Regions from separate parts of the Pseudoalteromonas sp. AWH4_217 genome, predicted to be linked through region 1. Evidence: predicted binding sites of a transcription regulator. Region 1 holds the regulator's gene; the other holds the start of a gene.
The links. Region 1 encodes FliA, which starts transcription of late flagellar genes. Its sites were predicted from a motif close to CTAAAGNTNNNNNNNNNNNNGCCGATA; they were not measured.
Positions count from the first base shown of each region.

Region 2: ACXAH1_RS14905 (DUF4402 domain-containing protein) is a predicted target of FliA. The motif match lies at 6,033-6,059, and genes of this name have one in related genera.

Region 1 is NZ_JBSWYM010000004.1:283,488-291,156, reverse strand. It holds gene flhA (flagellar biosynthesis protein FlhA) at 1-591, shown strand, start outside; gene flhF (flagellar biosynthesis protein FlhF) at 612-2,135, shown strand; gene ACXAH1_RS06490 (MinD/ParA family protein) at 2,128-2,988, shown strand; gene ACXAH1_RS06485 (RNA polymerase sigma factor FliA) at 2,991-3,725, shown strand; gene cheY (chemotaxis response regulator CheY) at 3,769-4,152, shown strand; gene ACXAH1_RS06475 (protein phosphatase CheZ) at 4,172-4,942, shown strand; gene ACXAH1_RS06470 (chemotaxis protein CheA) at 4,958-7,198, shown strand; gene ACXAH1_RS06465 (protein-glutamate methylesterase/protein-glutamine glutaminase) at 7,279-7,669, shown strand, end outside.
Region 2 is NZ_JBSWYM010000011.1:60,098-67,766, forward strand. It holds gene rppH (RNA pyrophosphohydrolase) at 1-276, shown strand, start outside; gene ptsP (phosphoenolpyruvate--protein phosphotransferase) at 379-2,658, shown strand; gene ACXAH1_RS14885 (sulfite exporter TauE/SafE family protein) at 2,725-3,537, shown strand; gene lgt (prolipoprotein diacylglyceryl transferase) at 3,547-4,341, shown strand; gene ACXAH1_RS14895 (thymidylate synthase) at 4,494-5,327, shown strand; gene ACXAH1_RS14900 (hypothetical protein) at 5,397-6,011, shown strand; gene ACXAH1_RS14905 (DUF4402 domain-containing protein) at 6,231-6,815, shown strand; gene ACXAH1_RS14910 (DUF4402 domain-containing protein) at 6,854-7,309, shown strand; gene ACXAH1_RS14915 (fimbrial biogenesis chaperone) at 7,362-7,669, shown strand, end outside.

The sequences.
Region 1 (7,669 bases):
GCGTCTTTACTGCTGGGCCATGAGGAAGTTCAGAATCTGTTGGATATGCTGGCTAAGAGTCACCCTCGCCTGGTCGAAGGTCTGGTGCCGGATATATTACCACTGACAACCGTAGTAAAAGTGCTACAAAACTTGTTAAACGAAGGGGTCGCAATTCGTGATATGCGCTCTATTGTTCAGACTCTGGTTGAATATGGGCCTCGCAGTCAGGACCCTGATGTATTAACGGCTGCTGTACGTATCTCACTACGCCGACTCATAGTGCAGGATGCGGTTGGCGGGGCTGATGAAATCCCTGTCATAACATTGGCGCCCGAGTTGGAACAGATGTTGCATAAGTCACTTCAGAACGCAGGTGATGAGGGGGCAGGCATAGAGCCAGGCCTTGCAGAGCGGCTTCAAGGTTCATTAAGAGAAGCCCATCAAACGCAAGAAATGCTCGGCGAGCCGTCCATCTTATTAACCTCAGGTATGTTAAGAAGTGTGCTGTCACGATTTGTAAAACACACCATCCCGGGACTCAGAGTCATGTCATATCAGGAAGTACCGGATGAAAGACAAATTAAGATAGTGAGCTCAGTTGGACAGTAGAGGACTAGAAGGGGCTGACCATGAAAATTAAACGTTTTTTTGCAAAAGATATGCGTACCGCTTTGAAAGAAGTGAAAGAAGAGCTTGGTGCGGATGCGGTAATTATGTCAAACAAGAAGCTGGCTGACGGTGTAGAGATCGTTGCCGCAGTTGATAATGACCGCACGCCTGCGCCTCAGCCTCAGGCGGCACCTCAACAGCCAGTAGCGCAAGCTGCCCCTCGTCAGGCTGCGCCTCAGCAAAGCGCGCAGCAAGGCTACAACCAGGCTGCCAGAATGGTCCGTCCACAGCCTCGTCGTGCCGAGCCACAAAAGCAGGCACAAGTTGCAGATAGTCTCGAAGCTTTACTTGAGCGCCAAGCCCCTCGTCCTAAGTCGCCTGAGCTTGCTTCGATGTTTTCTCAATCTGGTATCAACACAGATGATATGTTTCAGCCTCAACAACGCAGCGAAGCCCCGGCTAAGGCTATGCCTCAGGCAGCTCGACAGCCGCGTTATGAGGCTCCAAGTCATAGTTTTGACGCGCGTGAAGAGAGTACCTCCTGGGAGTTTGGTGATGATCTGGAACAAGGGTTTGGTGACGAACCTGCGGTGCAGAAAACAGCCAACGATGACGAAATGTCCTCTATGCGCGATGAAATGAACGCAATCCGCCAGCTACTCGAGTTTCAGCTGTCAGGGCTGATGACTCAGGAAATGGCACGTCGAGATCCAACTCGTGCTTGCCTGGTTGAACGCCTGAAAGGCATGGGGATCGGTGCTGAAGTGGCTGAGCAGATGGCCTGTTTTATTCCGGATGATGTTTCTCGTAAAGAAGCATGGAATGCGCTGCTTAATATGGTCGTCAATCAGATGCATACAACCAACAACGATATCCTGCGTCAGGGTGGTGTGTACGCGATGGTTGGACCAACAGGAGTAGGTAAAACGACTACCGTTGCAAAATTGGCAGCACTGGGCGCCCAAAAATATGGTGCTGACAATGTGGCATTGATCACCACAGATACTTATCGTATTGGTGCTTATGAGCAATTGGCAACCTATGGTCGGATCATCGGCTGTCCTGTCAAGCAAGTAAAAGATGCCAATGAACTTGCTGAGGTTCTTTATCATTTACGCAATAAGCGTCTAATATTAATAGACACGGCAGGAATGAGTCAGCGCGACCTGCGTTTAACCGAGCAGTTAAACACTTTGATGCGCAGCAGCCGTGTTGACATTCGCAGCTACCTGGTATTAAGTGCAACAGCACAAATGCATGTACTGCAAGAGACAGTAAACCACTTCAAAAAAGTCAATTTAAGTGGTTGTATTTTTACAAAACTTGATGAAAGTCTAAGTTTAGGTGAGATTATTAGCATAGCGATTCAAAATCGTCTGCCAATAGGGTATCTTACCAATGGTCAGCGAGTGCCTGAAGACATTCGCGTGGCAAACGCTCAGAAGTTAGTCAAAAAGGCTGAGCAATTGTATTTAAAGAGAACAAAAGCACAACATTCGCGACGTGTACCAGTGGCGTCCCAGACAGTAGGAATGTATGATTAATACAGTTTTAGATCAAGCAAGTGGCCTGCGGAGAATGAACCAAAAAAATAACCACAGTGTAAAAGTAATCGCAGTGACTGGTGGTAAAGGTGGTGTAGGTAAAACCAATGTATCCCTTAACACTGCCATTGCGTTAGGACAGCAGGGTAATCGGGTCTTGGTGCTTGATGCTGACTTAGGTCTGGCCAATTGTGATGTCATGTTGGGTTTAAGGGTAGAGAAAAATTTATCTCATGTATTGTCTGGCGAATGTGAACTAGACGAAATCCTGGTTGAGGGACCTGCTGGCATCCGCATCGTCCCGGCGACATCTGGCTCGCAGAGTATGGTAGAGTTAACACCTGCCGAGCACGCAGGCCTAATTCGTGCATTCAGCGAGCTCAGTAGCGAATTCGACATTTTAATTGTCGATACCGCAGCAGGTATTTCAGATATGGTTTTGAGCTTTTCCCGAGCTGCTCAGGACGTTTTAGTGGTGGTGTGTGATGAACCCACCTCAATCACCGATGCTTATGCGCTGATTAAAGTTTTAAGCCGCGAACATGGTGTATATAAGTTTAAAATTGTGGCCAATATGGTACGCAGTTTAAGAGAAGGGCAAGAACTCTTCGCTAAATTATCCAAAGTCACCGACCGGTTTTTAGATGTTGCTTTAGAACTGGTTGCAACGATACCCTTTGATGAAAATATGCGTAAGTCTTCGCGACGTCAAAAAACCATCGTTGAGCTTTTCCCCAATTCACCTGCTGCCGTGGCATTCAGAGGTCTGGCAAGCAAAGCTGTCAAGTGGCCCATCCCCCATCAACCATCAGGTCATTTGGAATTCTTTATTGAGCAACTGGTAAACGGTTAACGATGGCTTCACCGGTCAACCGCATGGCGGGATATAAAACGACGGACCACCTTCATAAGGTGGTTGAACGTCATACGCCATTGGTAAAAAAAGTGGCCTGTCATTTATTAGCTAGGTTACCAGCCAGTGTTCAGTTAGACGATCTCGTGCAGTCTGGCATGATAGGGCTAATCGAAGCCTGTAAAAACTTTGATGCAAGCAAAGGGGCAAGCTTTGAAACGTTTGCAGGTATCCGAATTCGTGGCGCAATGATCGACGAGATCCGCCGTGGTGATTGGGCTCCGCGCTCTGTTCACAAAAACGGCCGGATGGTAGCAGAAGCCATTGCTGAGTTAGAATCTCAGCTTGGGCGGGAACCAAAAGATACTGAAATCGCTGAAAAACTTGATATTACGCTGGATGAGTACCATCATATTTTACATGATGTGAATGCGAGTAAAGTTATCGGTATCGAAGACTTGGGGGTCGACGAAGACGTAATTTCTCCCGCAGGCAACGATTTTGCGCTAGACAAACCATTCAATAATGTTAAAAATGAGCGCTTTAACGAGTCGTTAGTCAATGCTATCAAGACTTTACCTGAGCGTGATGCCTTGGTGTTGTCTTTGTATTACAACGACGAGATGAATTTAAAAGAGATTGGCGCGATCTTAGAGGTCAGCGAATCTCGAGTGAGTCAGATTCACGGTCAAGCAATGATCAAGCTTCGTGCAAAGATCAATGACTGGATCAATTAGAGTAAGTTTTACAATATAGGTTCAAACCTCACCGGAGGAAGTTTTGGATAAGAACATGAAAATTCTCGTGGTTGATGATTTCTCTACGATGAGAAGAATAATCAAAAACCTGCTAAGAGACTTAGGCTTTACCAATGTTCAAGAGGCTGATGATGGCAGTACGGCACTTCCAATGTTGCAAAATCAGGACTTCGACTTTGTCGTAACTGACTGGAATATGCCGGGCATGCAAGGTATCGATTTGCTACGTGCAATTCGTGCTGATGACAAGCTTAAACACATCCCAGTACTCATGGTTACAGCAGAAGCGAAAAAAGAACAAATCGTTGCCGCTGCCCAGGCTGGAGTTAATGGTTACATTGTTAAACCGTTTACGGCAGGAACCCTGAAAACCAAACTAGAAAAAGTGTTCGAACGTTTAGGCTAGTATTGATAAGGGTAGGCTTATGTCAACATCTTCTGTGCCACAGATAACTCTGGAACAGGCTAAACTGCTCGTTGAATACCTTGAACAAGGTGAGCAGGAAAAGGCTGATGAGATATTAATTGAGGCCACCAACAAAGAACAATCAGAGCTATTCGCTGAAGTGGGTAAACTGACTCGACAACTTCATGAGTCGTTGAAAAACTTTGAGTTAGATACCCGATTAGCAGACCTCACGACAGAAGCCATTCCAGATGCCAAGCAGCGCCTCAATTATGTCATGGAGATGACAGAAAGCGCTGCTAATAAAACCATGGATGCCGTAGAAGCGAGTCTTCCCTTAGCCCAAGAACTTGCCGATGAACTCTCTGAAATTAAGCCCACCTGGGACAGACTAATGAGCCGGGATATCCAGCTCGGAGAGTTCAAGTCTTTATGTCATGATCTTGACAGTTTTATGCAATCCTCAAGAGGCCGTACAGATGAGTTACAAAATCTGATGACCAATGTACTGATGGCGCAAGATTATCAAGATTTAACCGGACAGGTGATCCGGCGTGTCATAGAGCTGGTTCGTGAAGTTGAAGACAGCCTTATTCACTTGTTGACTGTATTCGGTACTGCAGATGAAAGTCAACAAACTGCAGCCCAGCCGCAGTCACAAACTAAAGCCACCCCCGTTGCTGATGAGTTGTCAGGTCCAGAGGGTCCAATAATGGACGCTGAGTCTCGAGATGATGTCGTATCCGGGCAGGACGAAGTTGATGACCTGTTGTCGAGTTTGGGCTTCTAATAGGAGAGTATGCGAATGAGCTTTGAAGTCGATGAAGATATCTTACAAGACTTTCTTGTTGAAGCTGGGGAAATACTCGAACAGTTATCAGAGCAGCTTGTCGAACTAGAAAATAACCCGGAAGATAAAGAGCTGTTAAATGCCATTTTCCGAGGCTTCCATACAGTCAAAGGGGGGGCAGGCTTTTTAAGCATGACCGAACTGGTGGACGCCTGTCATGGTGCGGAAAATGTGTTTGATGTCCTACGCCAAGGGCAGCGTCACGTTACGGCTGAGTTGATGGATGTGATTTTACAATCACTGGACACTATCAATGAAATGTTCTCGTGTATCCAAAACCGCGAGCAACCCGAGCCGGCGGACCCCCATTTATTGGAAGTATTACACCAACTTAGCCAGCCTGAATCTGAAGATGAGGTGATTGCAGCCCCTGCCGCAGCAGAGCCAGAGCCAGAGCCAGTTGTCGCGACACCCAGTGCAGACGATGTGCTTTTTGATGCACCATCCGATCCAGTAAGCGAGTCTTCTGGTGAAAGCTCTGACAGCATTGATGAAATCTCCGAGGAAGAATTTGAGAGTTTGCTGGACGAACTACACGGTTCAGGAAATGGCCCGTCAGCAGCTTCACAAGAACCGGCTAAACCGAGCGCGGCACCAAGCTCATCGAGCAGCGATGATGGTGATATAACCGACGACGAATTCGACAGTTTGTTAGACGAGCTACACGGAGTTGGACAATTTGGCGCAACACCTGCTTCAGCAGCACCTGCACCGGCACCAGAACAACCTGCAGCCGCTGAAAAGGCACCTGCGTCGGGTGGTGGTGACGATGACGAAATCAATGACGACGAATTTGAAGCCCTACTGGATGAGCTACATGGCAAGGGGCAAGCGCCAAAGTCGACAGAGACAGATGTAGCAGCGCCTAAAGAAGCCGCAAAAGCGCCGCCTAAGCCAGAACCCAAGCCAGCAGCACCTGTAGCTAAACCGGCGCCAGCGCCAGCAGCCAAGGCGCCAGCTGCAAAACCCGCAACAGAGGCTAAGCCGGCAGCAGATAATAAAGCCGTAGCGAAAAAACCTGCCGCGCAAGCTGAAACCACAGTTCGGGTAGATACCAAACGCCTGGATGAGATCATGAATATGGTCGGTGAGTTAGTGTTAGTGCGTAACCGCTTGGTTAGTTTGGCCAATAACTCCAACAGCGAAGCAATGGGCAAGGCCATTTCAAACCTGGATGTGGTTACAGCAGACCTTCAGGGTGCTGTCATGAAGACCCGGATGCAGCCAATTAAGAAAGTATTTGGTCGCTTCCCCAGGGTTGTTCGTGATTTGGCTCGTAGTCTTAAGAAAGACATTAGCCTGGTATTGGAGGGGGAAGATACCGATCTGGATAAAAACCTGGTTGAAGCCCTTGCGGATCCCTTGGTTCACTTGGTTCGAAACTCAGTGGATCATGGTATTGAAATGCCAGACGTGCGTGAAGCCGCTGGTAAATCAAGAACCGGTACAGTGACGCTATCTGCATCTCAGGAGGGCGATCACATTCTGTTGACCATCCGTGACGATGGTGCAGGTATGGACCCTGAGAAGCTGAAGAAAATCGCTATCAGCAAAGGTGTAATTGATTCTGATCAGGCAAGCCGCTTATCAGATAACGAGGCATATAACCTCATTTTCGCACCAGGTTTCTCAACCAAAGAACAAATTTCCGACATCTCTGGTCGAGGTGTAGGTATGGATGTGGTCAAAACCAAGATCACTCAGCTCAATGGTTCTGTTAATATCCAGTCAGAGTTGGGCGTGGGCACTATCCTTGAAATCAAAGTGCCTCTGACATTGGCAATCTTGCCAACCTTAATGGTTATGATCGGTCAGCAAACATTTGCTCTGCCACTTGCCGGAGTGAGCGAAATCTTCCACCTGGATTTGACTAAGACTAATGTCGTTGACGGGCAACTCACGATTATAGTACGTGAAAAAGCTATACCCTTGTTCTACCTGGAACACTGGCTTGTGAAAGGTGCTGACAGAGGCGCCCGCAAGGCTGAAGGGCATGTCGTCATCGTTCAGATGGGCACCAAACAGGTTGGGTTTGTTGTTGATTCTCTTATCGGTCAGGAAGAGGTGGTGATTAAACCGCTTGACGCCTTGTTGCAGGGTACACCTGGTATGGCAGGGGCAACAATCACCTCTGATGGTGGTATCGCGCTTATCCTGGACGTCCCCAGCATGTTGAAATATTACGCCGGTAAGTAAATACCTGGCGCATTTATACCGACAAAGTGGTGTCTTTGACACCACTTTTCGGATCTGTAACGAATAAAAGAGCAATGCCAATGGCAGTTAAAGTATTAGTTGTAGATGACTCGAGCTTCTTTCGTCGCCGAGTGAGTGAAATACTAGAAAAAGATCCAGAAATTCAAGTGATTGATTTTGCAGTAAATGGTCAGGAAGCAGTCGACAAAGCTGCCCGCCTCAGACCGGATGTAATCACTATGGATGTGGAAATGCCGGTGATGGATGGTATCAGCGCAGTGAAGCAGATCATGCAGAGCTCACCCACTCCGATTCTGATGTTTTCGTCGTTAACACGTGAAGGTGCGAGCGCGACTCTGGATGCATTAGATGCAGGTGCAGTCGACTTCTTGCCCAAAAAGTTCGAGGATATTGCGCGTAATAGTGAAGATGCGATCCGCTCTTTGCAAAACAAAGTCAAAGAAATCGGCA
Region 2 (7,669 bases), on a different contig from region 1:
CGACTGATCCGCAAAGATTCGAGCCCAGTCTGTATTGGCCAAAAGCAAAAATGGTTTCTACTGAAACTCAAGTGCAAAGATGAAGATGTAGACTTGATGCGTACTCATCACCCCGAATTTGACGACTGGCGCTGGGTCAGCTACTGGTACCCTGTACGTCAGGTAGTCTCGTTCAAACGCGATGTGTATCGTCGGGTAATGAAAGAGTTTGCGCCGTTTGCTATGCCGTTTAACCGCAAAGAGCATTCGCATAAAGATCACTGGCGACGTCGTTAAGTAACAAGTGAGAAGTAAGTACCTGAGTAGTATAAAGGGTCGAAAAGACAGAAAGAGTAAATGAGCAGTACAGAGCGATTTCTACCAATTTAGGAGTCAGGTGTGTTAGCAACATTACGGACTATCGCAGAGGTGGTCTCACAGCAGGATAATCTCGAAACGGCTTTATCTCGCTTTGTGATGATGGTAAAGGACGCAATGCACACTGAGTGTTGTTCCGTTTATTTCGCCGATTATAGCCAGGATAACTTTGTACTTATGGCCAGCGACGGCCTCAACCCGGATGCTGTCGGGCACTTTCGGGTTGGCTTTACTGAGGGGCTTGTTGGGCTGGTTGCTCAGCGTGAAGAGCCCATCAATATTGCCCATGCACAAAGTCACCCCAGGTTTAAACTGCATGCCGAAGTGCACGAAGAAGGCTATAACGCTTTTTTGTCAGTGCCGGTTGTACACCAACGTAAAGTACTGGGCGTGATTGTAGTTCAGCAGCGTGAAGAGCGTGTCTTTAGTCATGATGAAGAGTCCTTTTTAATCACGCTGTCCGTTCAGTTGGCTTCTCAGCTTGCACAGGTCGAGTTACAGTCGGTGCTTAAGCAGGATGCATCCAGCCATAAAACATCGGTACTCAAAGGCGTGGCAAGTGCGCCTGGCATTGCTCTGGGTGAAGCTTTTGTGGTGATCCCCAAATTAGATTTTGCCAGTATTGAATCTCAGCAATGTGAACAAGTCCATCAGCAACGGCAATTATTCCAGCAAGCAGTGGCCGCTACCCGGCAAGAGTTTCATGTCCTGAAAAACACCCTCAGTGATTCATTACCCAAAGAAGCCCTGGCTGTCTTTGAGGTGTATCAGCAACTACTGGATGCACGAAGCCTGGGACAGCGTGTGGAGCAACAGCTGGAGCAAGGCTGGAATGCAAAATCAGCGTTAAAGCATGTGATTGTTGAGCTGGTGACACAATTTGAAGCAATGTCTGATCCATACATTCGGGAGCGGGCGGTTGATGTCAGAGATTTGGGACTCAGGGTATTGCATCATCTGGTCAGCACAGAAAGCATGGTAAAAAGCTACCCGGACAATACCATTTTAATTGCCAATGAGCTGACACCGGCGATGCTGGCCGAAGTACCCAAAGACAAGCTCAAAGGGGTGATCAGCGTCCATGGCTCAGCAAATTCGCATGCCTCGATTCTGACTCGGGCAATGGGTATTCCGGCTATCTGGGGGATTGAAGATATTCCCTTGCTGCAATTTGATGGCAAAGACATGATCCTCGACGCCTATGCCGGCCGTGTCTATATTTCGCCTTCTGAAGTGCTGCGTAATGAATACTCTGCACTGAAACTGAAAGAAGGTCAGCTGCATGATAAATTTGAAGCCGAGCATCATTTACCTTCCGTTACCGCGGACGGAGAACGGATAAGCTTGCTGCTTAATGCTGGTCTGGATCTGTCTACCGAGCACCTCAGTGCCAAGTACTGTGATGGTGTGGGCTTGTATCGTACTGAAGCCTGGTTTATGCAGCGAGGACAATTTCCTTCGCAGGCGGAGCAGGAGAGTTGGTATCGGGACGTACTGGCGCGTTATCACCCTGAACCTGTGATTATGCGAACGCTGGATATTGGTGGTGATAAAGTACTGGACTACTTCAATATCAGTGAGGACAACCCGTTTTTGGGCTGGCGAGGGATCAGGGTAACTCTGGACCATCCAGAGTTGTTTTTAGATCAGCTCAAAGCCATGCTCAAAGCCAATGCGGGGTTAGGTAACCTGAGAATTATGTTGCCCATGGTCAGTCACACTGAAGAGGTTGATGAAGCACTGGCACTGCTGGAGCAGGCATACTTTGAGCTGCAAGAAGAGTGGGCCGATCAGTTTTATACCATAGATAAGCCCGACATCGGCGTCATGCTGGAAGTGCCATCGAGCATCTTTTTACTGCCCGAGTGGGCTGACAAGGTCGACTTTTGCTCAGTGGGTAGTAACGACTTGACGCAGTATCTGCTGGCAGTAGACAGAGCCAATGCGCAGGTCGCCGAGTTGTTTGAACCATATCATCCTAGTGTGTTGCGGGTCCTGAAAAAAATAGCCGACGACTGCCAGCAGCTTGAGCTGCCTTTTAGTTTATGCGGGGAGCTGGGTGGTGAGCCGCAAGGCGCGATTTTACTCGTTGCCATGGGATTTCGTCGTCTCAGTATGAATATTTCGTCTTTGAACAAAATAAAATGGACGTTACGTCGGTTGGCCGTCAAAGATATGGAAACCTTGCTTAATCAGTGCCTGATGGCATCCAGTGCCAAACAGGTTCATCGTCTGTTACGTGAGTTTCTGATAGCGCATGGTCTGAGCGAGCTACTTTATACCAAAAGCGATACGGCCTGAACCGCGACTGGAGGCGCGAGCGCAGATACGCTACTATAACGCGCCCATAATAATAAGAGTGTCTGTATGACAATCAGTGTGTTACTCATTCTGTGCTGTGCCTTACTTGGCTGTGTTGTCGGCTTTCTGGCCGGGTTACTCGGTATTGGCGGAGGGCTGATCATTGTACCTGTATTGTCCGCCATTCTGTTGTACTTTGAGGTGCTGGCCAGCGACTATGTGATTGTTGTCGCGATAGCGACTTCGCTGGCTTCAATCTTGTTTACCTCAACCTCTTCTGCATTGGCGCATCATCGCAATCATAATGTACCCTGGGATATCGCTCCCTGGGTAATGGCAGGCGTCGCGGTGGGGGCTTTGATCAGTGGCTTTATGGTCGCCCTTATCCCGGTACATTGGGTAAAGTGGACGTTTGTCATTTCTGTGTTGCTAATCGCCGCTAAAATGGTATTCAGTTCACAATCAAATGCCCCTGAAAAGCCGCGTGGTTTACCGTCCGGTCCCGTTTTGGCAAGTATTACGACCTTGATGGGCGCATTGTCTGCCATGATTGGCATCGGTGGGGGTGTGTTAATTGTGCCCTTGCTCAGTTATTTTTCTGTCGATATGCGTAAAGCAATTGGCTGTGCCGCAGTCAGCGGCATCGTGATTGCGCTGTTTGGCTCCGTGGGTTATGTGGTCTCGGGTGGTCAGACATTGAAATTGACCGATGGATTTGCCGGTTTTGTGTATTTGCCGGCGTTATTTGGTATTGTGCTGACTTCTTGGTTTGTCGCTCCTATCGGCGCCAAAGCAACGCACTATCTGCCAGTGCCTGTGATTAAGAAAGTGTTCGCATTGCTGCTCGTGGTGATTGCGGGAAAAATGTTATTTTATTGAGGGAAAGCGATGGCTTTGCAGTTTCCAGAAATCGATCCAATTATATTCTCGATTGGACCCCTAAGTGTGCGCTGGTATGGCGTAATGTATTTAATCGGTTTTGCGTTTGCGATGTGGTGGGCAAACAAAGAGGCTGATAAGCCTAATTCTGGCTGGACCAAAGATGAGGTCAGTGATCTGCTGTTTTACGGCATGCTCGGCGTAATATTGGGTGGCCGAATTGGCTATGTGTTGTTTTATCAGTTCAGTCACTTCCTTGAAAACCCAATGTATTTATTGCGTATCGACCAGGGCGGCATGTCATTCCATGGCGGCGCACTGGGCGTGATAGCCGGTATTTTTATCTTTGCCTGGCGGTTTAAGAAATCACCACTGGCTGTGGGCGACTTTGTCGTACCTATGGTGCCGGTTGGTTTACTTGCAGGACGCATTGGTAACTTTATCAATGGTGAGTTATGGGGCCGAGCTACGGATGTTCCGTGGGCAGTTGTTTTCCCGACAGGCGGTCCGGTTGCCCGTCACCCATCGCAACTTTATGAGGCATTCCTGGAAGGATTAGTGTTGTTTATCATACTGATCTGGTACAGAAAACAGGCTCGCCCGGCGGGCAGTGTTGCTGGCCTGTTTTTACTCGGTTACGGCTCTTTCCGTTTCATTGTTGAATACTTCCGCGAACCGGATGCACATATCGGCTTGTACGCAGGTATGATTTCTCAGGGGCAGATTCTGTCCTTACCTATGGTCATCGGTGGCCTGGGCTTGATGATCTGGAGCCACAAACGCGCTGTGACAGCACGCGCTTAAACCACACCGGGACCCTAATTTTGGGGTCCCGTTTTACCTGCCAATAAATCCTACCGTGAATTAGTTACCCGAGCCTGCGAACGTAGTATACTTTCGTGCTATACAAAGCCCTTGAGCAGGGTCAATCGTGAGATCATTGTGAGGAGTAAAGCATGAAAGTGTATTTGGAGTTATTGCGAGATGTATTAGAAAACGGCACCCAGAAAGGGGACCGCACTGGTACAGGGACGCGCTCCGTGTTTGGCCGTCAGATCCGCCATAACCTCAAAGATGGCTTTCCTTTGCTGACCACCAAAAAGTTACACTTTAAGAGTATTGCCAACGAGTTGATCTGGTTTCTTAAAGGCGACACCAACAAAACCTGGCTCAATGAAAACGGCGTTAAAATCTGGGATGAGTGGGCGCTGGAAGATGGTGAGCTGGGTCCAATATATGGTAAACAGTGGACAGCCTGGCCTACCAAAGACGGTGGTAACATTAACCAGATCGACTATGTTGTTGATACGTTAAAAAACAACCCCAACAGTCGTCGTATTCTGTTCCATGGCTGGAACGTTGAGTATCTGCCGGATGAGTCGATGAGCCCGCAAGAGAATGTTGAAGCTGGTCGTATGGCCTTGCCTCCGTGTCATTTGCTGTATCAGTTTTATGTCGCAGACGGTAAGCTATCAGGGCAGTTGTATATTCGCAGCTCAGATATCTTTCTGGGGCTGCCCTATAATATTGCCAGCTTGTCTTTGCTGGTGCATATGCTGGCGCAACAGTGTGATCTGGAACCCGGAGAAGTCATTGTCAGCTTTGGTGATTTGCATGCCTATTCAAATCATATGGAGCAGATTGAACAGCAGTTGCAACGTGAACCTAAGGGACTGCCCACATTGAACATTTTGCGTAAGCCTGAGTCTATTTATGACTACCGGTTTGAGGATTTTGCGATTGAAGGCTACAACGCCGATCCCAATATCAAAGCCCCGGTTGCGATTTGATCTTAAGCTATCTTCGTTTTGTGGTAGGCGGCCAGCGAAGGCCGCTTGTAGTAGAAAGAGAAAGACGTTATGTCCATCCATTCCATAGTGACTCAGCTAATGCGTCATCGGCGTGTTGGTATGTTGGCCACATTACTGGCAGTAGCCGGGCTTTTGTCTGCGTGTAGCTCACAGCCATCCGTCGACGAAGAGGCTGAAGCGCTTGCCAGGGCAGAGTTGATCAAGACCTACAATGAGCACAAAGCAGGCATTGAGCGTGTCGCTGCGATGGAGCAGGACTTGTCTCAGCTACTGACCTTATTATCTTCTGCTCATGACATACAGCCGCTTGAAGAAAAAATCGCTCAGCCAGAGAAAAACGTTGTAACTCACCAAGTGGCGCCAGCTTCTGCCAGCGAACTGTCCATTTCACCAAGTAAAGGCTCCATTGTCGTACAGTTTGGTCGCCACCTCTTGAGCGCGCGCGCCCAGGCACAGAATGAACGGATCAGAGCATCTTTGTCACTCATACAAAGTTACTACCCTGAGATGTTCAGTACCGTATCATTATATTTACAAACACCAGCGATAAATGGCACTCAGTTTTACCTCTCTCAGGCTTCCGGGTTCATGTCTGTGCAAGAAAGTGCCGTGTTTTGCCGTCTTATTCAAGCCAGTGGTCAACCTTGTAAATTGGTTAACTAGCTAAAAAACATTGAAATAATCTTAAAGATTTTGTATTTAGGTACGATATAAAAGAAGTCTGAGTAGTGTTTTTATTCAAATTGAGCACCTTTCTACCCAAGGGCACTCAAATGAATTGATAAAATCATTATAAAGTCTTAGTTTTGCGTTCAGTGCAAAGCGCTGCACGTGTGGTTTGGCCGGATATGGAAGCGGCTATTTAATGAAAAGGATTAGCTGATGGAAAAGTTAATGAACAAGTACTCTCTACTCTCAATTCTGGCTGCAATGCCTTTACTGGCTGCAGCGCAGCCTGCGGAATTCAAAGCATCCGTAACAGTAAGAAATATCTTCACGTTTGAAAATGCCGAGCCGCTTAGCTTTGGTACTATACGTGCCAGTGGTGACACAGGTGGTGTAGAAACGGCGACTCTGATTATCGCTGCAAACCCCAATACTGCGCCTCGGGCTGACTCAACTGATGTGACAAAAGCAGAGATTGCGATTCTGGAACCAGGTACGCCAGCGAAATTTACCGTTGAGGGTATTTCACCCTATGCGACGCTGACAATTACCGATCCGACAGAAACCGATGTCTTACCGAAAGATTTGCCACCAACAACACCCGGCTTTAAGCTAGGTACTTTCACCTACTATGTGACTTCTGGCACATCACCAGCCCCGGCAACAACCACAGTACAGGCTGATGCTGACGGAAAAATTGCGTTTAATGTGGGCGCAACGCTGACAACAACCAGTGCCGCTGCAGGCAACTATATCGACGGCGAGTACGAAGGTACGTTCAGTGTTGAGCTGAGCTACTAATCTGCTTTGGCGGGTGAGTGACAGCCCGCCAGTTTCATATGAAGGCGCTTTTGCTACTCGTCAGCTTGGTGGGCAGTATGTTCTGTCAGGCAAGTATAATACTCAATGCTGATCTGAACTTCGGCACTGTTATTGTGGCAGACCCCAGTGTGGCCGGCACGGTTACTGTGTCACGGAGCGGCGGAACAAGCTCCTCTGGCAGTATCCATGTAGTCGAAAAAGGGCACCCGGCTGAGCTTGTACTGGAGTCCTTTCCTGTTGGTGTCTATCTGAATATCTCAACAGATATACTCGATGATGAGCTGGCACATACTCAGCTTATCAGCCAGGGAGAATTGCGTGTTATTCAGCTCCTTCACCCGGCCAGGGTCTTCACCGATCGATATGGTCGCGCCCGGCTTGTGATAGGAGGGACATTGCAGAGTATGCCTCATGCTGGCAGCTACCTGGATGGACAATATGAGACAACCATCAGCGTCGAAGTCAGCTATTAAGTAAGCACACACTCTCTTTCATCGCCGTTAGAAGTAAAATAGGCAAGATCCAATGAAATATATTACTCACATCATGCTGTTGGTGCTATTGTTTTGTGCCGCTCAGTCTCAGGCCAATCTATTGATTTCACCCACCCGGGTTGTGTTTGATGAGCGCCAGCGAAATGCCAAAGTATTTCTGATTAACAACAGCCAGGAGTACAAAACTTACCGTTTGAGCTTTAAAGAAAAACGAGCTCTGCCTGAGGGAGGATATAAAGATGTGTCTGAGCAGGAAAACCCCGGGCGTTTAAGTGGCTTGCTGAGAATGACACCGAAGCAGGTGCGCCTTGCACCGGGTGAACGTCAGGTCGTTAAACT